4 regions of the Rossellomorea sp. QJM3NY_18 genome follow, and region 1 is predicted to be linked to each of the others. Evidence: riboswitches for the same ligand, from Rfam matches in the RefSeq annotation. Region 1 holds a riboswitch; each other region holds the start of a gene.
The links. A riboswitch is a leader RNA that binds a small molecule or an ion and turns the genes downstream of it on or off. The one in region 1 is predicted to bind S-adenosylmethionine.
Positions count from the first base shown of each region.

Region 2: it holds a riboswitch for S-adenosylmethionine, as region 1 does, so the genes downstream of both, metK (methionine adenosyltransferase) here and AC0VXY_RS11535 (YezD family protein) in region 1, are expected to answer to the same signal.
Region 3: it holds a riboswitch for S-adenosylmethionine, as region 1 does, so the genes downstream of both, AC0VXY_RS01290 (Na+/H+ antiporter NhaC family protein) here and AC0VXY_RS11535 (YezD family protein) in region 1, are expected to answer to the same signal.
Region 4: it holds a riboswitch for S-adenosylmethionine, as region 1 does, so the genes downstream of both, AC0VXY_RS19630 (O-acetylhomoserine aminocarboxypropyltransferase/cysteine synthase family protein) here and AC0VXY_RS11535 (YezD family protein) in region 1, are expected to answer to the same signal.

Region 1 covers NZ_CM149659.1:2,253,926-2,261,959, forward strand. Annotated here, with positions in the region: gene AC0VXY_RS11505 (DUF3906 family protein) at 1-148, opposite strand, end outside; gene AC0VXY_RS11510 (nitrite/sulfite reductase) at 162-1,772, opposite strand; gene cysC (adenylyl-sulfate kinase) at 1,785-2,387, opposite strand; gene sat (sulfate adenylyltransferase) at 2,401-3,546, opposite strand; gene AC0VXY_RS11525 (inorganic phosphate transporter) at 3,591-4,613, opposite strand; gene AC0VXY_RS11530 (phosphoadenylyl-sulfate reductase) at 4,671-5,369, opposite strand; gene AC0VXY_RS11535 (YezD family protein) at 5,465-5,620, opposite strand; SAM riboswitch class I at 5,697-5,802, opposite strand; gene AC0VXY_RS11540 (MaoC/PaaZ C-terminal domain-containing protein) at 5,968-6,372, opposite strand; gene AC0VXY_RS11545 (MaoC family dehydratase N-terminal domain-containing protein) at 6,369-6,818, opposite strand; gene fabG (3-oxoacyl-ACP reductase FabG) at 6,843-7,601, opposite strand; gene AC0VXY_RS11555 (acyl-CoA dehydrogenase family protein) at 7,624-8,034, opposite strand, start outside.
Region 2 covers NZ_CM149659.1:3,451,663-3,459,696, reverse strand. Annotated here, with positions in the region: gene AC0VXY_RS17845 (lmo0937 family membrane protein) at 1-58, shown strand, start outside; gene pckA (phosphoenolpyruvate carboxykinase (ATP)) at 116-1,705, opposite strand; SAM riboswitch class I at 2,024-2,166, shown strand; gene metK (methionine adenosyltransferase) at 2,383-3,585, shown strand; gene AC0VXY_RS17830 (gamma carbonic anhydrase) at 3,703-4,218, opposite strand; gene AC0VXY_RS17825 (alpha/beta hydrolase) at 4,303-5,106, shown strand; gene AC0VXY_RS17820 (tetraprenyl-beta-curcumene synthase family protein) at 5,120-6,193, shown strand; gene AC0VXY_RS17815 (immune inhibitor A domain-containing protein) at 6,516-8,034, shown strand, end outside.
Region 3 covers NZ_CM149659.1:232,662-240,695, forward strand. Annotated here, with positions in the region: gene AC0VXY_RS01290 (Na+/H+ antiporter NhaC family protein) at 1-1,150, opposite strand, end outside; SAM riboswitch class I at 1,233-1,337, opposite strand; gene AC0VXY_RS01295 (MFS transporter) at 1,598-2,770, shown strand; gene AC0VXY_RS01300 (DUF2187 family protein) at 3,063-3,335, shown strand; gene AC0VXY_RS01305 (YpbS family protein) at 3,422-3,679, opposite strand; gene AC0VXY_RS01310 (alanine/glycine:cation symporter family protein) at 3,892-5,325, opposite strand; gene AC0VXY_RS01315 (hypothetical protein) at 5,656-5,823, opposite strand; gene AC0VXY_RS01320 (CBS domain-containing protein) at 6,034-6,447, opposite strand; gene safA (SafA/ExsA family spore coat assembly protein) at 6,578-7,198, opposite strand; gene AC0VXY_RS01330 (Lmo0850 family protein) at 7,364-7,513, shown strand; gene AC0VXY_RS01335 (hypothetical protein) at 7,599-7,883, shown strand.
Region 4 covers NZ_CM149659.1:3,785,242-3,793,275, forward strand. Annotated here, with positions in the region: gene AC0VXY_RS19605 (alpha/beta fold hydrolase) at 1-537, opposite strand, end outside; gene AC0VXY_RS19610 (hypothetical protein) at 555-740, opposite strand; gene AC0VXY_RS19615 (glucose 1-dehydrogenase) at 753-1,514, opposite strand; gene AC0VXY_RS19620 (S41 family peptidase) at 1,665-3,122, opposite strand; gene metX (homoserine O-acetyltransferase MetX) at 3,287-4,360, opposite strand; gene AC0VXY_RS19630 (O-acetylhomoserine aminocarboxypropyltransferase/cysteine synthase family protein) at 4,432-5,727, opposite strand; SAM riboswitch class I at 5,907-6,025, opposite strand; gene AC0VXY_RS19635 (trans-sulfuration enzyme family protein) at 6,113-7,252, opposite strand; gene AC0VXY_RS19640 (DUF302 domain-containing protein) at 7,378-7,758, opposite strand; gene AC0VXY_RS19645 (redoxin domain-containing protein) at 7,842-8,034, opposite strand, start outside.

The DNA of each region.
Region 1 (8,034 bases):
GGGAGATATCCCGGACATCCGGCTTTTTCAAGAAATACTTCTCAAGTTCGATCTCAACCAGGTCAAAAGCTTTCTCATCCGTATCAGCTGCCACTACGACAATCGTGACAAAGTCCCGGGCAGTGACTTCAAATCGATACAAATTCATTATCGTTGCCTCCTTACGCTTCCTGTAACAGTTGATCAAGCGATTCCTGAAAGGGAGCGGTACCGACACGGTTGATATAGTCAAAGAAGGTTTCTCCCTGTTCCTTCGTTTGTTTGAAATGAATCAAGAGTTGCTTGACGACCTCGGACAGATTGGAAGCTTCCACTTTCCCTTTTAGCTTTTCATTCAGTTTCCCGCCATCCTGAAGGGTACCCCCTACATAGATTTCAAAGGCTTCGATCATTTTCTTATCTTTCGTCCTCATTTTGATTCCCTGGAGACCGATGTCTGCAATTTGTCGCTGACCGCAGGAATTGGGGCAACCGACCATATGGATTCTGACCGGGACATCCAACGTCAATTCCTGGTCCAATTCATTTGCGATCAGTCTCATCCGCTCCTTTGTCTCTACCAAAGCAAGATTGCAATATTCAATTCCTGTGCATGATACAGAGTACCCGATGAAAGATAACGGACTCGTCGAAATCCGGTCAAAGATTTTTTCGGAGAGTAAAGCAGCTACCTGCTCATCCGGTATATTCGGAATGATGAGATTCTGAGAATTACAGTTTCTGAGTTCACCATTTCCATATTTCTTGGAAATTCTTGCAAGTTCATATACTTCATCGGAATTCAATCTGCCAACAGGAACATTCAGTCCCACATAATTCAGGCCTTCCTGTTTCTGGGGATGGACCCCGTAGAAATATCCTGCATTCCAGCCTTGTACTGCGTTGACTCCCGCCGGTGGAAGCTCCACATATTCCAGCAGCTTTTCTTTGAACTTCTCGGGTCCCCAGTCGGCCATGAGGAATTTCAAACGGGCTAAATGCCGTTTCTCCCGATAACCGAAGTCACGGAAAATGGTCGTAAGGGCAACCGTTACGTCTTTCACTTGATGTGGGAGAACGAATACATTCAACTCTTGTGCCAGTAGAGGTCTTGATGACAATCCACCCCCGACCTTCAGGTGAAATCCGAACTCCTCTTTCCCGTCTATCTCCTTTTTCGCCGGAAGGAACGATACACAGTTGATTTCTGCATTTGCTGCATTATTCAGATTGGCAGAAATTGCGACTTTATACTTTCTCGGTAAATTTGAAAAGTCTTCGTTATGCTGGAAAAAGTCATAGACTTCCTTCACAACGGCTCTTGTATCAAAGAGTTCATCCGGATCGATGCCTGCCAGAGGATTTCCGACGATGTTACGTGTAATATCCCCGCACGCCCCTGCAGAAGACAATCCGACTTTTTCAAGGCGTTTGAAGATATCCGGGATTTGTTCAATCTTCAACCAGTGGAACTGGATGGCCTGACGGGTCGTGATATCATAGACGTCCCTGCCGTATTCTTTACAAATGGCAGCAAGCTCCCTCGCTTGATCATAATTCAGTATGCCGGACGGGACATTCACCCTCATCATGAAATACCCGTCTTCCTTAGGTCTTTGCAGATAAAGACCCGCCCATTTGAACTTATCCCACTCTTCTTTCGGGATGGATGAGAACCCGTTTTCGGCATAATAGGGGATATCTTTAAAAATGGCCAATCCGTCTTTCTCAAGCTTCCATTTTTCCGTTTTATTGAGTTTCTCATTTGACTCCCAAGATTTTGTATACGCCATAATTTTCTCTCCTTAAATAAGTTGTTTTTGTTTTAATTCAAGCAGTAAAGACTCGACACATCCTTCTATGGATTGTTTCTCTGTATTGAGAATGATCTCCGGATTTTCAGGTTCTTCGTATGGTGCACTGATTCCCGTGAATTGAGTGATCTCTTGATTACGGGCTTTTTTGTACAGGCCTTTTGGATCGCGCTTCTCACATTCCTCTAAAGAACATTGGACGAACACTTCCAGAAATTCTTCCGGTCTGACTAATTTACGCACGAGTTCCCGGTCTTCCCTGTAGGGAGAAATAAAGGCTGTGAGGACGATTTGACCGCTATCGATAAAAAGTTTAGAAACTTCTCCGATCCGTCTGATATTTTCTTTGCGATCATCTTCATTGAAGCCCAGATCATTATTCAATCCGTGACGGATATTGTCCCCATCAAGGACATACACCTGCTTCCCCTGTTGAAAAAGGGAAGTAGCCACTGCATTGGCTAAAGTGGATTTACCTGATGCAGATAATCCCGTGAACCAGAGGATGAAACTTTGATGACCATTTTGCTTCCGCCTCTCCCGTTTCGTTACTGAGGTATCATGCCAAACGATGTTTTGATTGTGTTCACTCAATCTATGCGCCTCCTCATGACGATGGTTTGGATTCTTGTTTCAGACCATTGATCAATACTTCAATCACTTCCGGTCGACTGAAGGTGGATGGAGGGACTTCCCCCTTCCGAAGCATCCCCCTGACTTTTGTTCCGGAAAGAATGACATGCTGTTCTTTTTCATGTGGGCACGTCTTGGTGGTCGCCATCCCTTCGCACCTTTTACAATAAAAGCTATGCTCGAAGCGGAGAGGGATGATCCCTATTTCTTCTTCGCTGAACTGATCAAAGATCTTCTGGGCATCATAGGTCCCGTAATAATCACCAACGCCTGCATGATCACGGCCGACGATGAAATGAGTACAGCCATAGTTTTTTCGTACTAACGCATGGAAGATGGCTTCCCTTGGCCCCGCATATCTCATGGCTGCGGGAAAGACCCCCAGAAATACACGGTTTTTAGGGTAATAGTTCTTTAATAAAACATCATAGCTTTTCATCCGGATTTCAGCTGAAATATCATCTGCTTTCGTTTCACCGACCAATGGATTCAAAAAGAGGGCATCTACCGTTTCAAGTGCCGTCTTCTGAATATATTCGTGTGCCCGATGAACCGGGTTTCTTGTCTGGAAACCGACGATTGTCTTCCAGCCTTTATTTTTGAACCTTGTTCTCGTTTCACTTGGATCAAAGGTAAATTCATTGAATGCTTTTGGGGTTCTTTTAAGGAGGGTAATCATGCCCCCCACATACACCTCTCCCCGCTGGAATAATTTTTTCACGCCGGGATGGTCCGTATCGGTCGTTCCATAAACGAGGAGGGCCTCTTTTTGTTTATCAGGTTCATATATATCCTCTACATCAATGAGGCCATATGTTTCTCCTTTGTATACGAGCCTGCTCGTTATCCCTTTCCTCAAGTAACCAGCCTTATCTTTCTCAATGGGCAGGGTGATGGGAATGCTCCAAACACATCCATTCTTCAACCGCAATGATTCAACTACATTCTGATAATCCTTCTCTGACAAAAATCCATCTATTGGACTATATGCTCCTATGGCAATGAGCTCCAAATCACTTAAAGCGATATCATCCAATTGGATTTCTTGTTGAATATTTTCATATCCTGTTTGTGGTAGATGTGATTGAACCAATTTTCCTCCGTGTGGCAGTAAACTCATTTAATAAAATCCTCCTTAACATATAGTTTTAATCGGAATTAAGATTATATTCCGCCTCCATCCTCGTGGACAGACCTTCTTTCTTCATTAATGACCCGCATAAGGGACAAGGCTCCCACTGTCGAAATGATGACACTTATAGGGACGACAATCGAATACAGATCGCTGTCGATCAAGAGTTTTACCAAAAAGTATGAAATACTGAGTGAAATAAGGGGTGAAACGACCCAGATTTTAACGATTTTTTTGACTATTTTTTTTTGCAGCATGTGCTTCCCGTTTTTTGACATCCCGAGTCCGATGATGGAAGAAGATGTAACCTGTGTGAGAGGGATTGGCAACCCATACAGGGAGCTTACCATCACAAGCAGGGCTCCAGTGGAGGAGATGAGAATTCCTTCTGCTTTGGAATACTGGGTTATTTTCTTCCCGTTTGTTTCAACGACTCTTTTCCCTAGTAACACGGCACCCAGCGCTACAAATAAACCACCCAGCCAAATCCCCCGTAAAGGTGTGAGCAAGCCTGCACCGACCAATGGGCCGACAGCGTTTGCTACGTTATTCATCCCCGCCGAGAAAGCTTCAAAGAACCCGGCGATGATCAACAGATATGCCAGCCACCTTTTCTCAAAGTGGTATCCCCGCTTTTCCAATCGTACTAATCCCAAGCCGAAAACCCACGTAACACAGAAGGCAATCACCGGGACAATGACCCAGAATGACATGATGGTGACCAGTGACTTCACGTAAAGAACCTGATAGGCCACCCCGACTCCTACTACCGCTCCTACCGTTACTTCACTCGTTGATAGGGGGATCCCGATTACATTGGCCACAAATAATGAAATCGTCGCAGACAACAAAATGATGATGACGATTTTGATTGACAATAGATGTGGGGGTATGATTCCGGAACTGATCGTTTTAACTACTTCTCCACCACCGAGTACCGCTCCACAGAGGACACCTGCTGCACAAATCCATAATGCTGCCCTGATGTTGTTTATCGCTCCCGCACCATAGGCAACCCCCATAGATGCCGCCGCTCCACTGGCACCGATGTTCATGGCGAAAAACAGGCTAATAAGAAGGGCCGTCAGCTCAAACAAAGATCGTCACCAGCTTTAATGAAGGCCGCATTCCGTTTTCCCTTTTCCTTTCCATCTTCCGGAGCGGAGATCATTGATATCAATGGCTGGTGTCGTGCAGTGAAAACAGCCTATACTCGGATATCCCTGGTCGTGAAGGGGATTATAAGTAAGATTATGCTTATGGACATACCGCCATATTTCTTTCCAGGTCCAGTGGATCAATGGACAAATCTTAACCGACTGAAATTTATCATCCTTATTAATGAACTCAATGTGACTCCTTGTAGGCGATTGCTCCCTTCTTAACCCAGATATCCACGCATTCCCTTTGGATAAGGATTCCTTTAAAGGGTCAAGCTTTCGAATTTGACAGCATTGATTTGGATTTTTCTCCCAAAGCCTATCCCCATATGCTTCTGCCTGCTCCTTCAGTGTCAGTTCTGGCATTTTCATATGAATGGTCAGACCCGGATAGGCTTCCTTCACCTTTTCAATGGTTTCATAGGTTTCTTTAAAATGGACACCCGTATCCAGGAAGACGATGGCTGCCTGCGGGTGTACTTTGGAAATGAGATCGATCAGCACAATGCCTTCAATTCCGAAACTGCAGGCATAAACGACCGTTTCACCATACTGCTCATATGTCCATTTCAAGACATTCAAGGCTCCTTTGTAGACTGGATCTACTTCAAAATTCACGGCTGGTTGTTTCCAAGTCTGATAGGTTAGCATGATACACCCCTTTCTTTTCCAATAAAAAAGAGGCGATAACAAGATAAAGGAAGTACCTTAATCTCTGTTATGCGCCTCTAGGTTGTCTAGTCAGCTTATTTAATTCGGACTTTCTCATTTTTCTCTAATTGAATGACTTTTCCATCCTGTACGATAATCGTGATCGAACCAAAACTCATGGTTTCAAGCATGGACTGAATCTTCTCTGCTACCAAGTCAAACTGTACTTGCTGATTCTTCTCTTTTTTCACATGATACCCCCAATTTTCATCTTATCCAGATCAAAAAAAACAACTTCCCATTTTGGAAAGTTGTTCAGGTAAGGTTACCTTATCTTCCAAAATGACTTCACATTTTGCTGGAATTAGCACCTTACAATACGTAGGTTGCTGGGCTTCGCAGGGCCAGATCCCTCCACCACTCTGGATAAGAGTTATTCATTTTAATATTCTAAATAATATCACAATTACGGAAGAAGTCAACCCGAGTTTTTCTATCGGATTTATATCTTTTGGCTTATTTTAATAAACGATCATTCTATACATGTTTATTCGATTGGGGGTAGATCTACGACAATTTTTCATAAGGCATTACGTAACTATTCATGGACCCTAAAAACCACCTTACCCTCAATTACTTTCTTCCCGGCTTGATTTGTGGCTAAAACCTTAAAATGAAGGAGGTTACCCTGATTGTCCACTAATTCTGCCCGTAAAGTAACCACATCTTGTAACATGACCATCTCTCTAAAACGTACCGAGTAATCCTGGATAAAGCCTTCCTCATAGTATGGTCTGAAAAGTTTGGACACATTGCCCATTGTCCACATTCCATGAGCGATGATTCCTGGAAGACCCAGCTTTGAGGCTTCATCATCGATGGTGTGTATTGGATTATAGTCTCCGGAAGCACCTGCGTATTTGATCAGGTCCAACCTCACAACCGGAGCCAATTCAACCGGGGGAAGTGTATCACCTACTCCGAATGATTGTAGTGTTGTCATTTACTCAACCTCTTTCTGACTTCTTCTGTAATAATGACAATCGCCTGGGAAGTGAAGATTCTTTCCCCACGGGAATCTTCCCCGACGTCTTCGATGACAAGGAAACCCAGTTTTCCCCCGGTACCTTCCCGTTCATAATAGTCTTTTATTACCGTGAAACATTGAATCCTTTCTCCTACCATCAAAGGTCTTTCATAATGAAAGGATTGTTCACCGTGAATCAACCCAACATTCGGTAAATGAAAGCCTTCGATCGAACCATAGTCGAACACTCTCGGGAAGGTGGGAGGGGCAATGTTCCCCCTGTAAGAGGAAGATTTCCCCGTATCTTCATCCACAAAAAGGGGATGGGGATCGCCAATGGCTTCGGCAAATTTCCGAACCGCTCCTCTTTCCACTGTATTTCTGGTGGGAATAGACCTCTTTCCGATATAGGATTCAAACATATTCTTCACCCCTTTCTCCTTTATTCAGGCTTTCGGCCCTCCTGCAACGTAGAGAACCTGCCCATTGACGAATGAAGATTTTTCGTCTGCAAAAAAAGCGACTGCATTTGCAATATCTTCAGGAAGCCCGCTTCTTCCAACAGGGATTCCCTGGAGACTCGCTTCGACCAATTGCTCGAAAGTTATTCCGATCCGTTTCGCCGTTTCTTTCGTCATGTCGGTTTCGATAAAACCCGGTGCTACAGCATTTGTTGTGATTCCAAATGGACCAAGTTCTATAGCAAGGGTTTTCGTCAATCCTTGAAGACCTGCTTTAGCCGTTGCGTAGTTCGCCTGCCCGCGATTTCCCAGTGCGGAGGTGGATGAGATATTGATGATGCGTCCATACCTTTGTTTGACCATGTATTGTTGAGCTGCCTTCACTACATTGAATGAACCCTTCAAATGCACATCCATGACCGTCTGCCAATCAGGCTCGGTCATTTTAAATAACAGATTATCCCTGATGACCCCTGCATTATTCACTACAATGTCGAGGGAGCCAAAGGATTCATATACTTCCTTCATCACATTTTCAATTTCCTGGGATTCTACGACATTTGCCACTTTTGTATACAATTCATATTGTTTAAACACCTCACTTGCTTCATTCAAAGCATCTTCAATCACATCGATGATGGCCACCTTGGCCCCTTCTTCAGCCAGTAATCCCGCAATCGCCCTGCCGATCCCTCTGCTTCCACCTGTAACCAAAGCCACTTTTCCTCTGAATCGCTCTCCCATTTCGTCTGCCTCCTTTATTTGATTAAACAAATTGCCCAAGTTTCACATGACCTTTTAATAAATTCCTTGAAATAATCAGTTTTTGGATTTCATCGGTTCCATCATAAATCCGCCATAACCTTGCCTCCCGGTACCATCGTTCGATCGGCAGCTCTCTTGTATAACCCATCCCACCATGGATCTGGAGGACGCGATCAACGACCCGATTACCCATATTGGACCCATAGAGCTTGGCCATCGACGCAACGTGACGATTGTCCTCTCCTTGATCGAGTGTGAATGCTGCATTTAACACAAGCCAACGGGCCGCTTCAATCTCCACGGCAGAATCCGCAATCTGCCATTGAATCGCCTGCCGGTCCGCGATAGGCTTTCCAAAGGTTTCCCTTTCCTTCGAATAGTCGATGGCCATTTGAAGAAGGCGTTCGGCTGC
Region 2 (8,034 bases), 1.2 Mb from region 1:
TATTGCCGTTGTGGTATTCTTATTTAACAGAATCACCGGCCGCAAAAAAGGGCTATAACGATAACAAAGGTCCGTCCCTCAGATTTGAGGGACGGACCTTTGTATGTTAAGTGATTTATTTTACGGCCGGGCCGCCTTTTTCCTCGATGTCAGAAGGGACGTTCGAGAATTTCTTGAAATTCTCGTTGAATTTGTGAGCCAGTTCTTTTGCCTTCACTTCATAGGCCGCTTCATTGGACCATGTCTTCTTCGGTTGAAGCACTTCGTCTGGAACACCAGGAACGTGAACCGGGATGTTCAGGCCAAAGATCTCGTCTGTTGCGGTTTCGACATTCGTAAGCTCATCCTCAAGGGCTGCCTGGATCATGGCGCGGGTGTAGGAAAGCTTCATGCGATTCCCAACTCCGTATTCTCCTCCGGTCCAACCGGTGTTCACAAGGAATACCTGCGCATTGTGCTCATCGATCTTCTTACCAAGCATCTCTGCATAACGAGTGGCAGGAAGCGGAAGGAACGGTGAACCGAAGCATGTCGAGAATGTTGCCTGTGGTGACGTGATTCCACGCTCCGTACCTGCAAGCTTTGAAGTATAACCGCTTAGGAAATGATACATTGCCTGTTCTTTCGTCAGCTTGCTGATTGGAGGTAATACGCCGAATGCATCAGCTGTTAAGAATACAATTGTATTTGGGTGCCCTGCGATACTTGGTTCCACGATGTTTTCCATCGCTTGAATGGGGTAGGCAGCACGCGTGTTTTCTGTTAAAGTGTTATCATCATAATCCGCGATGCGGGACATTTCATCAAGAACGACATTTTCAAGGACGGAACCGAAACGGATCGCATCAAAGATCTGAGGTTCTTTTTCACGTGTCAGACCGATGCACTTAGCGTAGCAGCCGCCTTCGATATTGAATACGCCGTTCGGGGACCAGCCGTGCTCATCATCACCGATCAAGCGGCGGTTGGGATCTGCGGATAAAGTCGTTTTCCCTGTACCGGACAATCCGAAGAATAACGCTACATCGCCTTCACGACCGACGTTCGAAGAGCAGTGCATGGAAAGGATATCGGATTCAGGAAGTACATAGTTCATGACAGAGAAGATTGATTTCTTCATTTCACCGGCATATTCCGTACCGCCGATCAATACGATTCTCTTTTCAAATGAAACGATTATGAACGTTTCAGAGTGAGTTCCGTCGACTTCAGGGTCAGCTTTGAAGTTCGGAGCTGAAATCACGGTGAATTCGGATTGATGCTCTTTCAACTCTTCTGTTTGAGGGCGGATAAATAATTGGTGGGCGAACAGATTGTGCCAGGCGAATTCATTGATCACTTGAATCGGCAGTCTATGTTTTGGGTCTGCGCCTGCGAACCCTTTAAATGAGAAAACTTCTTCTTTTTCTTTTAAGTATGTGATGACTTTTGTATATAATTTATCGAATGATTCCGAAGAGATCGGCTGATTGACAGAACCCCACTCGATTTTATCCTTCGTAGTTGGTTCTTCCACAATAAATTTATCTTTAGGAGAGCGTCCTGTGTATTTACCAGTTTCTGCTCTGACTGCACCTGATGATGTTAAAACGCCTTCATTTCGTTGAAGGACCTTTTCGACTAGTTGAGAAACAGATAATTGTTCCTGAATGTTTTGACCGTTAAGTAATTCTGTTAATTCATTAGACATGCTCACTGAATTCATTAGAACCCTTCCTTTATATAAATTTATTTAATGGTATCGTTTTCTTCACAAAAATAGTATAACACAATCGAGCTATTAGTCTATACTATTTATTTAATTTTATAAGGTGTCTTCATTTTGTCACATTTCTTGACCGAATAAAGCTTGTTTCTTCTTATTTATATGTAATACTTCCTGCAATGTTTAGCCTCATTACCCCATTAGGTTATTTTAATGAAGAAAAACAGGCTGAAATCATGAAATGAATGGTTAAACCTGTCATCCAAAAAAAGTTGACACCACTTGTCCTAACCGTTATCATTGTTCCTTGAACGGATACTCTTATCCTGAGCTGGTGGAGGGAGCAGACCCTATGAAACCCAGCAACCTGCTAAATAGTGAATGGATTCATTTCCTTAATGAATCCGATTAAGCGAAGGTGCTAAACTGAGGCAAGGTCTCTAAACCTTGAACGATAAGAGAGAAAAGGCGCGGCTATGATCTGAAACCTTTCCTCTGAAGCTTTTTTCCCCGAGGAAGGGTTTTTTCTGTTTATAGTGGACCACATGCACATAAATCATGATTTATTTATAAATGAATCATGTTTACTTCATACTACTTAGGGAAATGAGTACCGTATCTGTTTACTGTTTTGTCAGAAGAATCGTTCTGACAAATATGCTTAAGGAGGAACCTTGATGTCAACTAAACGTCGTCTGTTTACATCTGAGTCCGTAACCGAAGGACATCCAGATAAAATTTGTGACCAAATCTCTGATTCAATTCTTGATGCAATTCTTACGAATGATCCGAATGCCCGTGTAGCGTGTGAAACGTCTGTCACAACGGGTCTTGTTCTGGTTGCCGGTGAAATCACTACGAATACGTATGTCGATATTCCGAAAATCGTTCGTGAAACGATCCGTGAAATCGGCTATACCCGTGCGAAATACGGCTTCGATGCTGAAACATGTGCCGTTCTTACATCCATTGATGAGCAGTCGGCTGATATCGCTCAAGGTGTCGATCAGGCCCTTGAAGCCCGTGAAGGTCAAATGACGGATGAAGAAATTGATGCCATCGGTGCAGGTGATCAAGGGCTGATGTTTGGATTCGCATGTAACGAAACGAAAGAGCTTATGCCTCTTCCGATTTCCCTTGCACACAAAATCTCCCGTCGATTAACGGAAGTTCGTAAAGAAGAGATCCTTCCTTACCTTCGTCCTGACGGAAAAACGCAAGTAACCGTTGAATACGATGAAAACGATAAGCCGGTCCGCATCGACACGATCGTTATCTCGACTCAGCATCACCCGGAAGTGGCGTTAGAGCAGATCCAACGTAACTTGAAAGAATACGTCATCGACCCGGTTGTACCGAAAGAACTGATCGATGAACAGACTAAATACTTCATCAACCCGACTGGCCGTTTCGTAATCGGCGGACCTCAAGGTGATGCGGGACTTACTGGACGTAAGATCATCGTTGACACTTACGGCGGATACGCTCGTCACGGTGGCGGTGCATTCTCTGGTAAGGATGCAACAAAAGTGGACCGTTCAGCAGCTTATGCAGCGCGCTATGTTGCGAAGAACATCGTGGCAGCAGGCCTTGCTGACAAATGTGAAGTTCAATTAGCGTATGCTATCGGTGTTGCGAAGCCCGTATCCATCTCCGTTGATACATTTGGAACAGGGAAAGTTTCAGAAGATGTATTGATTGACGTTGTCAGCAATAACTTTGACCTGCGTCCTGCAGGAATCATTAAAATGCTGGACCTTCGTCGTCCAATATACAAGCAGACAGCTGCTTACGGACACTTCGGCCGTAACGATATCGATCTTCCTTGGGAACGCACGAACAAAGCAGAAGCGTTAAAAACGGAAGCACTGGGCAAATAAGGGAAGATAGAAGAGACCAACACTTTTTCAGAGTGTTGGTCTCTTTTTTGATGATATTCACAAGAAAATCTTCCATGAGTATTCTCAAGGAGGATGGGGTATCCCAAGTATAGGAAGTTAAAACGGTTTGATGCTCTTATAATACTGTCCTTTTTCAGCGTATTCCCTTGAGATGCGCTTCATTTCACTGATATCGTGCTCATTGAGCTCCCTCACGACCTTTGCGGGTCGTCCGAATGCCAGGGTATTAGGAGGTATGACCTTCCCCTGTGGAACAAGGCTTCCGGCTCCGATGAACGCCCCTTCGCCGATTTCGGCATTATCGAGGATGATGGAGCCCATGCCGATCAATGCCTTTTTCCTGATCTTGCAGCTATGTAAGATCACCCCGTGTCCGACAGTTACTTCATCTTCAAGGATAAGAGGGTTATTTGGACTCTGATGAAGGATGGAGTTATCCTGTATATTTACTTTATCACCGATCTTAGTGGGAGCGACATCCCCTCTGATGACGGTATTGAACCAAATACTTGATTCTTCACCGATCTCGACATCTCCTGAGATGGTCACATAATCAGCGATGAAAGCCGAATGTGCGATGATGGGTTTTTTATCGTAATATGGATAGAGCATTTTTTACTACCCCTTTCAATAATATTTATTATAATAATGGTAGCAGAATTCATTCATGGAGAGAACTACAAAGGAGGATTTGCCATGTGGAAATGGGAATCAGATCAAGAGGCAAAGGCAGTCATCGTCATCATTCATGGGGCGATGGAACATCACGGAAGATATGGTTGGCTCATTGAAATGTGGCGTGCTGCAGGCTTTCACGTCGTCATGGGTGACTTACCCGGTCAGGGAATGACGTCAAGAAGCCATAGGGGACATATCGATTCCTTTGATGAATACATCGTGGAAGTGAAGGACTGGGTCCAGGCAGCCTATCAATTCGAATTGCCTGTCTTTGTGATCGGTCATAGTATGGGCGGGCTTATCGCCATACGACTCCTGCAGGAATCCCATGTGAACGTAGCGGGTGTCATTTTATCCTCGCCGTGTTTAGGATTGGTTACGACCCCGGCTAAACCGGTCGAGCTATTATCCCTCGGTTTAAATAAAATCGCTCCGATGGTGAAGTTCCCGTCAGGTTTGACCATCGATATGGCGACTCGGAACGCAGATGTCCGGGAAATCGACAGCAATGATACGCTCTATATAACGAAAGTGTCTGTCCGCTGGTACAGGGAGCTCGTACAGGCGATGAAAGCAGCATTCACCAACCTGGAAAAAATGCCTGATGTCCCCTTGCTTGTAATGCAGGCGGGGGATGATAAAATCGTCGAAAAAAAAGCTGTGAAAAAATGGTTCAATGAGCTGTCATTATCTGAAATGCATTACAAAGAATGGCCAAAGTGCTATCATGAAATTTATAATGAACCTGAAAGAGAAGAAATTTATGAGTATTCAAAGATCTTCATTGAAAGTCGCTTGAAAGCGCTGGGATACATTTTGTAAAAGAGGTGATGAAATGTCGATACCAAGTGATCCCTTTTCATTAATGACACGAGTATATCGCACCGTTTTTCCTATCGTGCATGAGGAATTGGACGGCTGGAAAAAAAGGGCGGAAAAGATACCCAATCAGGAACTGAGGAACCAGGCACTTGCGAGCATCCACCATAAAACGTTCCATTGCGAGGGAGGATCGATTCTTTCCCTTCTGGCATTGGATCATAAAGCAGATACGATCCGATTCATCGTCGCCTATCAGACGATCAGCGATTATCTGGATAATCTGTGCGATCGCAGTGTGTCCCTTGATCCCGATGACTTCGCCCTCCTTCATCAGTCCATGAAGGATTCCCTGACGGTGGGGGCGGAACCCGTCAATTATTATGCATTAAGACGGGATCAGGATGATGGAGGATATCTCAGAGATTTGGTCCTGACCTGCCAATCCGTTCTACGTCAATTAAGTCACTACGACAGTATCAAGGAAGATCTCCTGGAACTGTGTGAGTACTATTGTGATCTGCAAATACATAAACACGTGAAGAAAGAAGAGAGAGAGGGAAGGCTTCAGGATTGGTTTGAAACCCATCGCCCGAACCTGCCTGAAATGGACTGGTATGAGTTTTCCGCATGTTCGGGTTCGACTCTTGGAATCTTCTGCTTAGTCTCTTATGCCAATCGAAGTGACTTTAAGCCTTCGTATACAGAGAAAATCAAGCGGGGGTATTTCCCGTACATTCAAGGATTGCATATCCTTCTCGATTATTTCATCGATCAGGATGAGGACCGGGAAGGGGGAGATTTGAACTTCTGTTTCTACTATGAAAATGATGAGCATTTAAAAGAGCGACTCATCCATTTTCTGCAGAAGGCCGATGAACATACCCATGAGCTCCCCCATGCCCATTTTCACCGGTTGATCAATAAAGGACTCATCGGGGTCTATTTATCCGACGACAAAGCCAGTAAACAGGCGAGCGTCCAATCATTCTCCAAGCAATTCATCGGAGAAGCCGGCTGGATCACCAGATTCTTCTACCTGAACGGGAAAATTTACCGCAAATGGAGAAACCGCAAAAAAACATCTTAATAGACGCTCGAGGGACGGACTTCCGAAATACTTCGGAGGTCCGTCCCTTTTTTTGTCTATTTTCCCCAACCAAAGTTGGACACAGTTATCCAATGTAAGACTAAATATACCATATTTATACAAAATATTTTTGTTGATTTTCCTGGTTTAGTGACTATAGACCTATTATTCTGTCGAGCTTATATAGATCTTTTTAACTATATTGTATTTATTTCGTAATACTAAATAACCAAATTTATTCTGAATATATTTACTTTTCAGAATAGTGGAGTATATTGTAGTTAGTGTAAATATTTAGTACATAACTAAGGGGGAATCGTGTTTGAAATCACGTAAAGTATTATCCATGGCCATGGCCGCAGCACTGAGTGTAGGGGCATTTGCTGTACCTGCATCAGCTGCAACCGTGGGGCCTGAGAATGTGTTAGCGAAGCCAACGGTGAAATATGATCATAAGCATGGAGGGGCTTTCGATTTAGGAATTGCAAATGATGAACGCCTGATCGAGATGCTGAAGAAAGAAGGAAAGATCAAGAAGAATGCGACAGCTGCAGAAGCACAGAAGGGACTTCAAAAATTCCTGAAAGCGAAAGCAGATTCCGCTGAAAATCATCCAGGGGAACTTCAGGATGAGGTAGCGGAAACGAAGACCAAGCTGAAAAAAGAAATGAAGAAAAACGGTTTGACTCATGGTAAAGGAAATAAGCTTGGACATGCGAAGAAAAATAAACCTGACTCGGTTGAAGAAGAAGCATATGATGGTGAGAAACGAACAGATGAAGTGTTAGTCCTTCTCGTTGATTATCCGGACAAGCCACATAACACCATGACCGAAGATGAAACGGATATGTATTATGAAGGTGAAGATGCTTATTCAAGAGAACACTATCAGGATATGCTTTTTGGTACAGGTGGCTGGACAGGGCCTGACGGTAAGACCTATGTATCCATGAAACAATACTATGAACAGCAGTCTGGCGGAAGTTATTCAGTAGATGGTGAGGTTGCTGGCTGGTACACAGCGGACAAGCCTGCCGCTGAGTATGGTGGAAATGATCCCCAGCCGGATGGCAGCGACGTAAACGCACGCGGCTTGATTAAAGAAGCACTTGCTAAAGCTGCTGCAGACCCTGAAGTGAACCTTGCTGATTATGATAAGTGGGATCGTTACGATCTTGATGGTGACGGAAATTATCTTGAACCGGACGGGCTTGTCGATCACTTAATGGTCATTCACTCAGGTGTTGGTGAAGAAGCGGGTGGTGGATCTTTAGGATCTGACGCTATCTGGTCCCACCGTTGGAATCTTGGCGGGATCTTCCCGATTGCCGGATCTCCTACTCCTGAAGTTGATTACTGGGGAGAAGGGACAATGTACGCGTATGATTACACAATCGAACCGGAAGACGGTGCAGTCGGAGTCATGGCCCACGAATATGGACATGATTTAGGATTGCCTGACGAGTATGATACACAATACTCTGGTGCCGGTGAAGCAATCAGCTACTGGTCCATCATGGCAAGCGGAAGCTGGGCGGGGGACATCCCTGGAGCACAGCCGACTGGATTCAGTCCTTACGCGAAGGAAATGCTGCAAGCTTCAGCTGTAGTGGATAGTGAAGGTACAGAAGGAAATTGGCAGACTGGTACAGAAGTAGCCCTTGAAGATCTAGATAGTAAAGGGATGGAAGTCCTTCTGGACGAAGCTGCTACAAAAGGTACGAACAATGATGTCGTGAAGGTGACTCTTCCTAAAAAAGAAGTGCAGGGAATCAAACCTGCCTTTGGTGAAAAGTACTACTACAGTACAAAAGGGGATGACCTCAATACGACGTTAGTAT
Region 3 (8,034 bases), 2.0 Mb from region 1:
CACCGTATGGGATCAATCCTTGAACGGCACAGGAGAAAATATCCAGGATGCTGGCCGACTTACGGGCATCAACGCCATACTTATCGCTAAGCGTTTTCGCCAGTGGTCCTGCGATGATAATGGAAATCGTATTATTTGCTGTGCAAAGATTCGTTGAACTCACCAATCCTGCTGTAGCAAGCTGTGCTCCTTGAGGAGATTTGATTTTACGGGTGGCATGATAAAGGATCGCTTGAATCCCACCATTATGACGAATCAGTTCGACGACTCCGCCGATCAGGATGGACAGGATCACAATCTCCGCCATGCCCGTCATACCATCAGCTACACTACCAAAGTAACTCGATGGGGTAAAGCTTCCATCAGTAAATCCGATAATCCCTGCCAACACAATCCCGCCTATTAAAACGACAAATACGTTCAATCCTGCAAGGGCCCCGATGATGACTCCAAGGTAAGGGATGATTTTAACCCAATCGAAGCTTCCTGCGTCGACAGAGGATGGAGTCCCCATCGTAAGGACAAAAAGGATGACCATAGTGATGATGGCTGCCGGTAATACAATGAAGAAGTTCACTTTGAACTTGTCCTTCATTTCCGTTTTCTGTGTGCGTACGGCTGCAATCGTTGTATCCGAGATGAACGATAAATTATCCCCGAACATCGCTCCTCCGATGACGGTGGCCATAGCAAGGGGCATGGAAATATCTGCTCCTGAGCTGATGCCCACTCCGATAGGGGCAAGTGCTGCAATCGTCCCCATGGATGTACCCATTGATAAGGAAATGAAAGCGGCGATGATGAATAATCCAACAATGATTAAATTACCAGGAAGTACGGATAGGGCAAAGTTGACGGTTGAATCAACAGCCCCCATCTTTTCTGCTACACCGGAAAACGCGCCGGCTAATAGGAAGATAAAGACCATGATCATAATATCCGGATGCCCGGCGCCTTTTGCGAACCGTTCAACCTTAGAGGTTAACGATTCTTTTCGATTCATCGCCAGGGCTACAACTGCGGCAATGATAATGGATACGAGAACAGGGAATGCATAAAAATCTCCTGAAAGGATTCCCGCTCCAAGGAACAGTGAAACAAATATGATCAAGGGCAATAAAGCCAGTAAATTACCTTTTTCTTGGTTCATGTCAAACACTCCTTTGTCGTGTGAAATCAAATAAAAAAACCTCTTCCAACATAAGAAGAGGTTTCATTCAAACGAAACACTCCTCTTATCTTTCAAGCATTACGCTTGCTGGATGTGGCACAGCACTCATCATGAGTCCGCTGCCGAGACATCACAGGGCCAGTCCCTCCGTCTCTCTGGATAAGAAGATATGTTATTTAGTTAATTTAAAATATACTTCCATACTTTAAAGGGTTTAATTGAAAAAGTCAAACGGTAATTTATTGGAAATGAAAACGTAGTGCGTGGCTGCCGTAGCTGGCTCAAACCAAAGCGTAGGCTGTTCGCCGTAGCACGGGATACATCGTAAAACGCGAGGCTTTATCCATAAAAAGGCATAAATTCATAGACAAGTGAACGGTCAGGGTCTACTATAAGATAGACAAAAACATCTTGGGGGATACGGTAGTGGAAAGAAATGTACGAAATCAAATTTTTACATTACAAGGGTTTTATTTATTGACGTTCTTCGGGGTTGGTAGTTTATATCCTTTACTTAGTGTGTATTTGAGCGAAAGTGTGGGGTTAAATGGGTATCAGATCGGAACCATTATGTCTGTCGGCCCGATCATGATGATTTTCTTCCAGCCGATATGGGGGATGGTCAGTGACACAACCAATAAGCCGACCGTCGTGTTAGGGTTGACTTCCTTAGTTGCAGGGATCTTTGCTCTTGGTTATTTATTCATGGATGTTTACTATGGATTGTTGGTGGTAGCAATTTTAGTTGCGATCTTCCAAAGCGCCATCATCCCCGTCTCCGACAGTATCAGTTTGAAGTATACGAGTAAAGTCGGTTATAACTACGGAAATATCCGATTGTTCGGCTCATTGGGATTCGGAATTGCCGTGTTCATCATGGGGAGGCTTTCAGAGGGATTTATTGGACCGACGATCATTTTCTACTCCTTCTTTATCTGCCTAGTCCTTTCAGGGTTCCTATCCTTCCGTTTTCCTAAAGAGAGAGCGGCGGCTAAGCTTGATTTAAAAGCCGGGATGAAGGAATTATTCACGATGAAAAAATTTCTGATCTTCCTGGCTGTCACGTTCCTGGTATTTGGCCCGAATTTAGCCAACAACGTGTATTTCGGATTATTCGTGGAAGATTCAGGTGGTACGTACGCCGGAATCGGCCTCGCATTTCTGATCGCCGTCCTATCAGAAGTACCGTTTATGAGAATCGCGGGAGGTTGGATTGATAAGTTCGGTCTCTTGACCGTAGCGGCGCTGGCAGGCGCTGCATCCATGATCCGCTGGCTATTTTACTTCACGGAACCAAGTCTATGGCTGGTATATTCTTCAGCAGTGATGCAGGGTCTTGCCATCGGATTATTCATTCCTGCAGGGCTTCGCTACATTAAAGAAATCACGCCGGCACATATTACAGCTACTGCCGTGACCGTCTATTCGGCCATCGGAAATGGCCTCGGGAATTGGTTCAGTACCTTCGTGGGAGGTTTCATCTATGAAACATACTCCATTTACACGGTATACCTCTTCTTCGCAGTCCTGTCACTCCTTGGCATCTTCCTCTGCTTCGTCCTAATGAAAGAAGAAAAGAAGAATGCATTAGCCTACTAATAAAACATCTTCAGGCATCCGCTACCCACGGATGCCTATTTTTAATATAAAATTAACAAAAGGAAGGATTTTCCTTATAGGGTGTATAAGTATATATAAGTGGCTTTACCCCCGGTTAAATGTGCAGCTCAAAAAAAGAAAACTTTAAAAGGTTTTGATTTTATCTATTTGTGGTACAAAAAGGATAAGTCATTCATTGAAATTTATATAAATACAAGTTAAAATAATATTATTAGAAAATTCTTTCAATTAAAAAGAGAACCATCACTTTAACTAAAAGGGGACTTTGAAAATGGAAAATACATTCGTTTACTCAAAAGAGAATGCAAATCTTGGGGATACGATTCAGTTTAAAAGAAAGAAACATGTCATCAATGGTGTCGTCACGACTTTAAGAGAAAATACCGTCATCGTCAAAATGGATAGGGAAATTGCGAAGAATCTTGACTTACCGGATGATCAAACGGTCGTAGCACATAAAAACTATGTGGTGACAGAGCGAGCAGAAAACGATACACAGCCTGTATTTGTTTATGATGGGTGGAATAGCGCATTAAAAGCCTAAGTTTCAGCCTACAAATAAAGTAACCCTGAAACGGCCTCACCATGAGAATGGATGTAGACGAATCAGGGTTATTTGTGTTGTGCAGCTTATTTTAGTCTCGCGACATATTCCTCAACCATTTCCGTTGTCACTAGCTTTCTTTGCGGAACTACCCCACGTCTTGCTAAGGCATTGATTTCATTTGTCACTTGATTAACATGATCCGTTGTAAAAGGTTTTCCAGCAGAACAAAGCTGAACAGCTTCGTCAATCGCTTTTTCTCTGCGCTCATCAAGTTTCATAAATTGCTGAACAAGTTGATTTTGCATGTTGGAATGCTTGGAAATTTCTTTGTGCACACTCACGATTTCATCCCTCTCCTTATTTTTACAATAAGTCTATTATGCCTGTTTCTATCTCCAGATGGCAATGTTCAATCATCCCTTTTATAAGATGGGGGACAGCAGGCTCCTTTGACTAACTTTCTATCAATAGTATACCTGAGAATAGAATAGAATAGAAAAAATGACAAGAAAAAAGAGCAGGGACATGCTCCTGCTCTTTGGTATAAGGTTTATTATTCATTTACTGCTTTTTTAGGCATGTCACTTTGGCGCTTTGGCCAGCATTCGACATTTTTTAAACCAGGAATGTCATCTGCATAGAATACAGGGTCCAATCCTTGACGACGCTGCGTCATATAGTTGTCCAAAGCTTTAAAGGCAATCGGTGCCAGAATGCCGATGGCAGCCAAGTTCGTAAGGGCCATCAAGGCCATTGAGAAGTCAGCCAGGCTCCAGACGATATCAAGGCTTGCGACAGACCCAAAGACCACCATTCCCAGTGCAATAAAGCGGTAGATCATAAGGGCGGCCTTGCTTTTATTAATGAATGGGAGATTGGCTTCACCATAATAATAACTCCCAATGATGGAACTGAAGGCAAAGGTGAAGATGGCAATCGCCAGAAAGATTCCGGCCCATGAGTTAAAGTGTTCAGACATGGCTGCTTGAGATAGTTCGATTCCCGTCAAACCGGAACCGTATGCGTCTGACGTTAAAATGATAAAGGCCGTCGCGGAACAGACGAGAATTGTATCGAAGAATACCCCCAGTGCCTGAATGAATCCCTGCTTGACAGGATGGGAAACCGATGCCGTAGCCGCCGCATTCGGTGCACTACCCATTCCGGCTTCATTGGAGAATAGCCCACGCTTTACGCCGTTCATGATCGCGGCTCCAATACCACCACCGACAACTTGTTCAAAGCCAAAGGCACTTTTGAAAATCATGGCGATGACGCCTGGCATTTCAGTGATATTCGTAATGACTACAAATAAGGCGAGTACAATATAAAAGCCTGCCATGATCGGTACAATGAAAGATGAGAAGTTGGCTATGCGTTTAACACCGCCAAAGATGATGAGTGCAGTCAATCCGGCCAGTACAATTCCAATGACAAACGTATTGATGCCAAATGAATTACTGAAGGCCGTTGCGATGGTATTACTTTGGACAGCATTAAAAGTTGTCCCAAATGAGAGGATGATGGTCACCGCAAAGATCGAACTCATCCAGGGCTTGCCCAGTTGTTTCTTCATATAGTAGCCGGGGCCGCCTTTAAATCCAACCTTATCCTTTTCTTTATAAATCTGTGCCAATGTGCTCTCCACAAAGGCGCTGGCTCCTCCCAGAATGGCAACGAGCCACATCCAGAAGACCGCTCCAGGTCCCCCAATTGCTAAGGCAATGGCTACTCCCGCTAAATTACCTGTACCAATTCGAGTACCTGCTCCGATAAAGAATGCCTGTAAGGAAGAAATCTGCTTTTCCCCGTCTGCTTCGATAACATCTTTATCCCCTAATAATCGAAACATCTCACCTAAGTGGCGAATTTGAACAAATTTAGATCCGATTGTGAAGTATAATCCTAAAATAAGAAGTACACCGATTAAAATATACCCCCATAATATGGAGTTTGCTTCCGTGACTAAATTGTTTAAAATATCCATGATAACCCCCTCGGAAATTTGTGTCGGTTACATATATTATTATCTGAAAATTAAAAATGAAAGTCAAGTTATTATCTGAATATTAAAATATTACCAGGTTTTATTTAGTGAACCGAACTATTTTATCATAGTAATAAAGGTTTTCTGGAAACGGATAAGACAAAAGTAATAGGGTGGATTATTATTTTGGTATAACTTATTTGTATTTATTTGTATAATATTTTTTTATGTGAAGGGTAACTCCGAACACAAAAAAAGCCATAGAAATCCATGGCAGATGTTTTTGTGTTCGGTATTAAAATAGGAAAAATAATTGCTGTAATCATTTGATTAATAAAAGTCCCAAAATCCTAAAACAAATAGTAAAACCCCGGTTATCATGGAAATACCAAATAACATAAATAAGAAATCAAGAATGCTGTCGGCGAAGACTCTTTTGCGGTTCTCACGTTTAAAATGACGAACTTCCTTACGGTACGATCGTGCAGCACGACTCATACAAAACCTCCTCCTCCATTAACCCCTTTTGCATTAATCACATATTCGTCACAAATAAAGAAAATCCTCCCTTTACATGAAAAAAATGACGATATACCCATCTCTTCGTCACAATAAGTCGATTTGATCTTTTTACATGCCAAATAAGGGGCTGCAAGAGCCCCTTATTCAGTGAAAGAAAGCTTTGAAGTTTCTGCCTGTAAGCCTTTATTAACGAAGGTGATTCTGAGAGATTCCGCTTAAGGCGCTTCCAGCACTTTGATCGGATTTCTGCTGTACTGCCAAATCTCCTAAAGCCAGCATCCCGACCAGCTGACCGTTTTCCACAACTGGTAAACGGCGTACCTGATGCTGGGACATCAAAGCCGATGCTTCTTCAACGGATGCATCAGGAGAAATTGTCACAACCTGCTGTGACATAACCTGAGAGACATTTCCTTGTGCACCTTGAGACAGTCCACGAGTCGCAATATCACGGTCCGTAATCATACCGACAACCTGTCCGTTTTCAACGACAGGAACGGATCCAACGTTTCTGGAACTCATCTTGGAAGCGACGCTCTCAAGTGAATCCTGGTTAGAAGCTGCTTCCACATTTGTCGACATAATATCACGTACTTGCATAAAAAATTCCCCCTTGATCATAATGACAGTACACACTTATTATCCTGCATATTTCTCCGCCTTATTCTGAACATGAATTTCCAATTTAATTGGTCTTAATTCGAGGGACGGACCTCCATCATCCCCCTGCTTATCTTGCTATAAACAGCTGGGTCCAGTACGTCCCGTAAGTACCGCCCTCGACATATCCCACGCCCACATGAGTATAGGACTTGTTAAGAATATTTTTGCGGTGAACCGGATTGTTCATCCATTCCCGCACAACTTCTTCAGGATTCAATTGTCCGGCAGCAATATTTTCTGAAGCTGAGCGATTTGAGATGTGAAAACGTTTCAGCATCTCATCAGGAGTTCCGTGGGCCGGGCTTCGATGAGAGAAGTATCCGGCATCCCTCATATCCCGGGACTTATACAATGCGACCTGAGAGAGATTTCTGTCAGCCCGAAGAGGGGGGAGACCGTTTTTTTGTCGTTCCTTATTGGTTAATTCAGTGACCCGGCTTTCGAATGAAGTTTCAGATGCGATGCTTGGGATCTTAATGTTCTGCCCCGGATAAATGATATTTGGATCTGTTACCTGGGGATTTGCGCTGATCATTTCAGACAATCCGATCTGAAATGTTCTGGAAATGGTCCAAAGAGTATCTCCTTTTTTTACAATATACGTGCTTTCGGCGGTTGTTTTATGTGGATCAAATAGACTAAAGAAAAGGGACGATGTGATGATAACAAGGAATAGTTTAGTCTTCATAAGTATAAATTGTGTAATTCGAAACAAATTATTCTTCTGAAATGTGTAAAAGTAGGATTATCGTTTCATTTTTAGGGAAAAGGGAAACCATATAACATTTAGTGAAACCTTTTACGGAGTAGAACGTACAAATAGGTAACGATATTTTAAAAAGAGGTGAATAACGTGGTAAAGGAGAACGATCGCTTTAAAAAAGTGATAACGAAATTGTCGAACGTCGGTGTGAATATTTCTAAAACGAAATCAAGACGGGAAATTCTTCATTCACTAAAGCAGTATCAACCATTACCTAAGACGTTAACACAAGATTCATAATCCATGCTTATCCGAAATGTTGGACAGACATATTTCCCGATTCTTCCCGATATACTATAGCTAAAGGTAAAGGGGAGGGTTAGGCATGGAGAGAATGATGTTTGATCTACAAGCATTAAAGGAAATCAGAAAGAAGGCAGATGAGATTTCATACTACTGTATGAGCCGGGAGCAGCCTTCAGATCCTCATCGTGTAAGCATGGCATTAGATCAGGTATGTCGTGCCCTGGCTATGTTTGCAGAAATGGAGCTTCATCGCATGCAGAATCAGCATATTCCCTATGACCCCCAAAGCTATATCAAAGGGCGTCTCGGAATTGCCTATCGATCTGTACTCCAAGTCCCTCAGGATGATTCGAATACGGCATAGTAAAAGAGGTTGACCCAAGAGTCATTGGCTGATAAGCCAGTAGTACACTTGTTATAATGAAACACTCTCTAATCATATGGCCTGGTCCGATAAGGATGATAACCACTCATCGTTTTGGGTCAGCCTCTTTTTTTTTACCATACTAAATCTA
Region 4 (8,034 bases), 1.5 Mb from region 1:
TTTCAAAGCCTGCACCCAATTGGGATATGTCGGAACCTGATCAAAATCAATTGGCGTGACAAAAAGGAGTAGATTTCTGATAAAATGTGAATTTAACGCTGCATAGATGACAGCTAATGTCCCCCCTAAGCAGAAGCCGGAAAGGGACAGCTCGTCTTTCCCACTGTGTTGAAGGGCCTTCTTTATGCATGGGTCCACATAGTGAGACAAATACTCCGCCAATCCTGTTCCCTTCTCTTCCACTACAGGTTCACCAAATTCGAGAAGATAAACGTCGTATCCTTCTTGAAGAAATTTCCCTATCAGGCTATGTTCCTTTGTCAGATCCAAAATGGATGACTTGTTAATATGTGAATATAGTAAAAATACAGGAATATGCCCATTTTTACTTACAGGGGCATAGTACCATAATCTACTATTATGGTTCATCCAGATCTCTTCCCTTGGAAAATTCGGCATCCACTCACTGTCATTTTGCAATGTCTCGATGAAACCCTTCCAACGGGCTCGTTCTTTTTGTTCATGCTCTTTTTTCATGTATTCACTTCCATTCTTTATTCATTCAGCGCCTGTAAAAGTGATAGAAGTTGAATGAATTCCAGTACGGTTTGGAATAATTCCAGCCATTGTTTGACGGCCGCAACCACTTCCGGATCATCCAGCTTCCCTACAACCCACTGATTCAACTCATACTCCACACTCATTCCGATTTTTTTCAATTCCTCATAAAATAGATCCATGTTTCCCCCTCCTTATACCTGCGCCTGGATGCCGCCATCCACGACTAAAATGTGACCGTTTATATAGTCAGAAGCAGCAGAGGAAAGGAAGATGGCCACCCCGTTCAAATCTCCTGCTTGTCCAAATCTTCCTGCAGGGATATGCTGCTTGATCATGTTTCCCTGACTAGCAAAAAGGTCCTTCGTGATTTTAGTCGGAAAGAACCCGGGAGCGATCGCATTCACCTGGATATTATGCGGGGCAAGTTTCACGGCAAGATCCTTCGTCAACGTCATGACGGCCCCTTTGCTCGTATTATAGGGTACGGTATCCATGAGCATGGGGTTCGTCCCGCCAAATCCCGTAACGGACGCGATGTTAATGATTTTCCCCGCTTTTTGCCGGACCATGACCCGTGACACTTCCTGGGAAAACAAAAAAGCCCCCTTTACGTTGACATCCATCACCTTGTCCCATTTATCTTCAGGGATGTCAGCAAAAGGACCGGCCCAGGACGTCCCGCTGTTATTGATTAAAATATCGATTCTTCCAAACTCTTTCATCACTGTTTCCACTACATGCATCACATCCGCTTTCTGGGTAACATCGCAAGGAATGGCAAGTGACCGTACGCCTGAACCAATCAATGTTTCCTTCACTTCTTCACATGCCGACTGGTTCCTCGAACAGATTACGACATGTGCACCAGCCCTTCCCAGTGCCAGGGCCATCTCCTTTCCGAGCCCCCGCCCACCGCCTGTGACGATGGCGACTTTTTCTTTAACTGAGAACATTCTATCAATCTCCTTTCTAGTAAATGGAAGGTCATTATTATAATAGATAGTTTGAGAGAATGAGTGCGGATTCTCCGCTCCATTGAGTAGAAATTGAATCAAATGTCCCCCAAAAAAAGAGACCTCTCAAGAAAGAGAGGTCTCTGATCGTTACTGATTCTTATTGGCCGTACGTTTTATATACTCCAAGGCTGCCTGCAGCTGCAGATCGTTCTTTTCATTCTGCACCGCTTCAAATATTTCTTCTTGCAGCCTTTCGCCGGTTTTGGCATCAATGACTCCTGTCACGTCGAGGCTTTCCTGGATCTGAAAATCCTTGACGGCTTTAGCGGTTTTCTTACTGAAATAACCATCGACCCGATCAAGGGAGAAGCCTAATCCTTGAAGCATTTCCTGGGCATTTTGCACTTGTTCGTTATTTACCCCTTCTTTCAATGGTTTTTCCACTTGAAGAGGATGGGCATAGAAGTAGGATGGTTGTCTGACCGGGATATCCGGTTTGATTCCCTTCTTATGAATCCAATTCCCGTTCGGTGTCAGCCATTTGAACATGGTAAGCTTGATATTGCTTCCGTCTCCCATCGGCACTGCCTGCTGCACGGTCCCCTTTCCGAAGCTCTTTGTTCCGATCAGCGGATATCCTTCCGCCTCACTAAGGGCCCCGGCCAGGATCTCAGATGCCGATGCACTGCCCTCATCGATGAGGACCACCACCGGGTACGCTTTTCTTTCCTTACTGTTGGAGAAGGATTTCAGCACTTCTCCGCTTCGTTCCTGGATTTGCACATACGGTTTTTTCTCGGTGACGAACTGTTTGAGGATGTCTTCCACGCTGGAAAGGAGACCACCCGGGTTACCCCTCACGTCAAGAACCAATCCTTCTACCTTTTTCTTCTCGAGTTCTGCCAGCTGCTTTTTAAAATCGACGGCGGTATTTTCAGAGAAGGTCGTAATCTGGATGTAGCCCGTCTTCTTCCCATCGACTTCCTTCACATCGGAGATCACCGTTTCAACAGGGATATCGTCCCGCTTCACGGACACTTCGATTGGATCTGAAAGACCCTCTCTCGTAATCTCCAATTTCACCTCCGTACCCTTCTTCCCTCTGATCTTCAACGTGGCTTCATAAAGGTCAAGCCCGTCGATACTGTTCCCATCCACTTTGATGATGCGGTCATTCGGTTTCAGACCGGCTTTCTCAGCAGGTGAATGTTTAAAAGGAGCAACGATGACCAGTTTCCCGTCCATGATCGTGACCTCTGCCCCGATCCCTTCAAAGGAGGAATCAAGCGCGTCATTGAATTGAGAAGCGGTCTCCGCATTCATGTAAACAGAGTACGGATCATCCAGGGTCTTAAGCATCCCCTGAATCGCCCCTTCTACGAGCTGTCCCCTGTCTACATCCTGAAAGAACTTATCACTGATCAAATCATACGCGACTTCTACCTTGTGAAGCTTATCATTAAGCTCCCCTTTGCCGTTAAACTGGGCAAGCTCGTCGCCGGACCCGGAACTGCCCGTCCACTCAAAGCCGCCATACATTCCTCCTGCACCGATCAACATGCTAATGATGATCGTGATGATGAGCTTTCTGCCCGTCCACTCCATATATTCCCCTCCAGCTTGTCGTTTTGTTTATGGTATGGATGAGAGCCGCGAACGTTTTCCCATCCAACGAAAAAAGACACCACACAAAAACGCGCTTAGGCGGTGCGATGTCTTTGCTTATCTAACTATATGCCGGAGGGGGACGAGTTATGATTGGCAGTCGATTATTTCATGCCCGTCACGATTTTCTGACCTTGACGGTTTTTGAGATGAGAAGAGATGATCCCGCCCCATTTCTCAAATTCCACCAGAAACCCGTCATGACCGAATGCTGTCGGGATAAAGTAATGTTCACCCTTTGGGGCTTGGAGTGTGAATTCCTTTAAATACTGGGGAGAATAGATCAAATCACCCTCATAGCTGATCGATACCAGTTCGCACGGATACGAATCGGCGACGGCTTCCGTTCCTCCTCTTCCCCTCCCGATATCATGGGTATTCATCGCTTTAAGGAGGGTAAGATAGCTGTTCGGATCAAATCGCTTTCCGAGTTTCTTTCCTTGATAATCAAGATAGCTCTCCACATTGTACTGCTCATTCGTCCTCTCCCGCTGAAAGCGCCGATCGAACAATTCCTGAGTACGATAGGTCACCATCCCGACCATCCTGGCAATCTCAAGGCCTTTTAATATGGCTCCGTGGGGATAGTGGCCCCTTTGAAAATCGGGATCCCCTTCAATCGCTGTAATTCCGATATGATTGAATGCGAGACCATAATCGTTTAATGCAGGTGAGACGGCGAGGGCGAATACCTTATTGATATAGGAAGGATAGAGAGCCCCCCATTCCAGCGCCTGCATTCCTCCCAATGAACCACCGATCACAGCTTCGATGTGGTAGACGGATAGCTGTTGGAGTGCTTCATATTGGGCATGGACCATGTCCCGTATGCTAATGTGCGGAAAGTCCGGTCCGTAACGTTCTCCGGTTTCCGGATTGGTCGACGTCGGTCCCGTACTTCCTTCACATCCCCCTAATACATTGAAAGCAATCACATTATATAGATCGGTATCAATATATGAACCGGGTCCGATCAACCCATCCCACCAGCCCCGGTCCTCACTCGTGCCTTTCACAATATGGGTTCCGGTGAGGGCGTGGCATACCAGGATGACGGGGCCTTCCTTATTGCCGGTCCGTTCATAGGCCAGATTCACATTGTGCAACGTTGTGCCTGACTCTAATGTGAGGGATGGGATGGTAATGGAGCTTACTTCGTATGAGTATGAATTCTCCATTCCTCCACCTCCTTTTTTTGGTGTTGGTTGGGGTGTTGGGGCACCCCGGTTGTGCCGGTCGACTATCTTATTTACACCCGCGACGTTTCCAGCGCCACTTCAATCGCATGATCCAGATCCTCGATCAAATCCTTCGCAGATTCCAACCCGACGGAAAGTCTCACAAGGTCCTCGGTTACGCCCGTAGCCCGGATTTCCTGCTCGTTCAATTGCTGATGCGTAGTGGACGCTGGATGGATAATCAGTGACTTCGCATCTCCTACATTGGCAACATGGGACCAGAGAGAAATGTTGTCGACGACTTTACGTCCTGAATCCCTGCCCCCTTTGATTCCAAAGACGACGATGGAACCTGCTCCATTTTTCAAATATTTCTGAGCAAGAGCGTAGGACGGATGCTGCGGCAGACCCGGATAAGAAACCCAGGCGACCCCGTTGTGCTGATCTAAGTGTTCCGCAATCTTCAAGGCATTCTCCGTGTGACGTTCGATGCGGAGATGCAGGGTTTCCAGTCCCTGCAATAGTAGAAATGCGTTTTGTGGACTTAAGCATGCCCCGAGATCCCGAAGCAGCTGCACCCTTAATTTTGTGATGAAAGCGGCCGCTCCTACATCCTGTGCGTAGCGAAGTCCATTATAGCTTCTGTCTTCTTCTGTGAATCCAGGGAACTTCTCATGATTCCAATCAAACTTCCCCCCGTCGATGACGACTCCACCGATGGCCGTACCGTGACCGCCGATCCATTTCGTGGCAGAGTGGATGACGATGTCCGCTCCCCACTCAATCGGCTTGCACACATATGGCGTGGCAAATGTGTTATCGATGATAAGCGGGATATGATGGTCATGAGCCACTTTCGCCACCGACTCGATGTCCAGTACGTGCAGGCTCGGATTTCCGATCGTCTCGGCGAATACCGCTTTTGTTTTCGGGGTAATCGCTTTTCTGAAATTCTCCGGATCAGTCGGATCGACGAAATGAACCTTGATTCCGTATTTCGGAAGAGTCGTGGAGAATAAATTATACGTTCCACCGTACAGATTGGTGGCTGCCACGATCTCATCCCCTGCACCGGCGATATTTAGGATGGATAGGGAGATGGCGGCCATTCCGGATGAAACACCCAGGGCTCCGATTCCACCTTCTAAAAGGGCAAGACGCTTCTCCAGCACATCAACGGTCGGATTCATGATCCGCGTGTAGATGTTTCCCGGTTCTTCAAGGGCGAATAGCTTCGCTGCATGGTCACTGTTGTCGAACACGTATGATGTCGTTTGATAGATAGGTACCGCTCTAGAGCCTGTGGTTGGGTCCGGCTCCTGGCCGCCGTGAAGAAGCAGTGTGTCGAAATCGAATGATTTTGTCATTTGTAATTCCTCCTAGAGTTTTTTGGTTTTGGATTGGTGTGGATAATTGGTTGGGTTCAGCTGCTGAATCCTTGAAGAAACTCAGCTGCTGAATTGCGACTGAAACACCTAAGAAGCCAGAAGAGGATAAAATAAAAAACCCTCTTCCTAAGAAGAGGGTCTAATTGAATAGGGTCCTCCTCTTATCTTTCAGGCAGATCGCCTGCAGGAATTAGCACCTTTTCATGTGACGCCTGACGCGTACATGAAGGTTGCCGGGTTTCATCGGGCCTAGTCCCTCCACCTCTCTGGATAAGAGCATTTAATTGTCAATGTGTAAATTCATGCGTTGAGATGAATTATAAAGGGTAACCGGCCTCAACGTCAAGACCATTTTCAGAATTTTTTATTTTTTAACGGAAGCTTCAATCGCCTCGTTAAATTGAGAAATGATATCTTCCCCATCCTCGATACCTAACGATATGCGCACCACATGGGTGTTGATGCCGAGTTTTTCCTGTGCTTCTTTCGGAAGGGCACGATGAGATGTCCCAAGTGGATAAGAAACCGTTGTTTCCACTCCGGCCAGGGACGGGATGATCTTGATCCATCCAAGGGACTTGAAGAATGTGCTGATATCGCAGCGGGCATCGAGTTCGATGGTGACGATCGCTCCATTTCCTTTATCGGATAGATCTGTTGGATAATAGACCCTCTTCACCTGCTCATTGGTGCGCAGTTCATCTGCAAGTTTTCCCGCGTTCTGAGCCTGGGTCCCCACCCGGAGTGCCAATGTTTTCGCCCCCCGGCATGTGAGCCAGGCTTCAAATGGACTTAAGTTTGAACCGATGTTGACGACCTTCTCCCTTGCTTTATTCACAAGCTCTTCTTTCCCGACTACGACTCCCGCTGTGATATCGCTATGCCCGCCGATATACTTCGTAGCGCTGTGAGCGACCAGATCGACCCCTTCAAGGAAGGGCTGACGCAGAAATGGAGTGGCGAATGTATTGTCGATCATCGTTTTCAGATTGTGCTTTTCGGCAAGGGCTACCATTCTTGAAATATCCTCTACTCGCATAAATGGATTGGTCACCGTTTCACTGTAGAGAAGCTTCGTCTCGGGAGTGAGAGCTGCCTCGATTTCTTCCTCACTCGTAAAATCAACGAAAGAGGTGGTTATCCCGAATGATTTCAGCTCTTCTTTCAGCATATGGAAGGTACCTCCATATAAATCCTCCGCCGCAATGATATGGTCCCCTGCCTGAACCACTGCAAGGATTCCGACCAGGATGGCTGACAAGCCGGAAGATGTGGCGACACCCGCAGGCGATCCTTCAAGATCTGCTACCATCTTCCCAAGCTCATCCGTGTTGGGATTACCCGTTCTTGAATAAAGATAAGGAGACTTCCCCTCATAGAAACCCTCGAGCTCCTCCAGAGACTTAAAAGAAAAGGCAGACGTCTGGTAGATCGGTGTTGTCTTACTGCGGATTTCCTCGGTTCCTTTCAGCTGACTATGTACGACCTTGGTGGTGAATTTCATTTATTGTCATCCTTCCTGAATCTATGTATTTTTAAAAGTGTATCATATTCAGAAGATTGTGAGGAGTGTGAGGTATTGGATGCAAAAAAAAGAACCTGTAGCATACATGCAACAGGTTCTCATCGTCAGACGTTTTCTAAACACCCGATCAGGCGATTTTCTATATCCAATGCCAACCGTTTCAATTCATCGTTATCTACCAATTCAATCAGCTTGCTGGGCTTTGCCATACCGATCTTCGTCGATCCCTCTTCTGTATATACCGTCACTTTACAAGGAAGGAAATAGCTGACGAGCATGCTTTCTTCCAGCACCTTTTTCGCTTCGTGGGGATTACATACTTCCAGGACAACTACCTCTTCATTAAAATCAAGCCCTTTATCCTGAAGCTTGGCGGCCAGGTCAAGATTCCACAGAACCCCGAAGCTTTCTTCTTTCAAGGCTGCTTCCACGGCTGAAACCGCATCCTTCACATTCATTGAAACTTCTTTTGTATAATGGAACATATTGATCCTCCTTTTTGAGTCATGGTTACTTATACCTCTTAGCGTATGTAATGAAACGTCCTGTCAGAGGTCCGTCCCTCCCATTATTCCATCCCTCGGACCATTTCACCCATCATTTCTTCGTTCATGGGGCCGACGATTTTGTGCTGGATGAGGCCGTTTGTATCGATCATGTAAGTGGTCGGGATCGTGAATGCCCGGTACTCGTCACCGACATCCCCTTTTTCATCCATGAGAATAGGGAAAGTGAGTTCATAGCCGTCGACAAACTCCTGG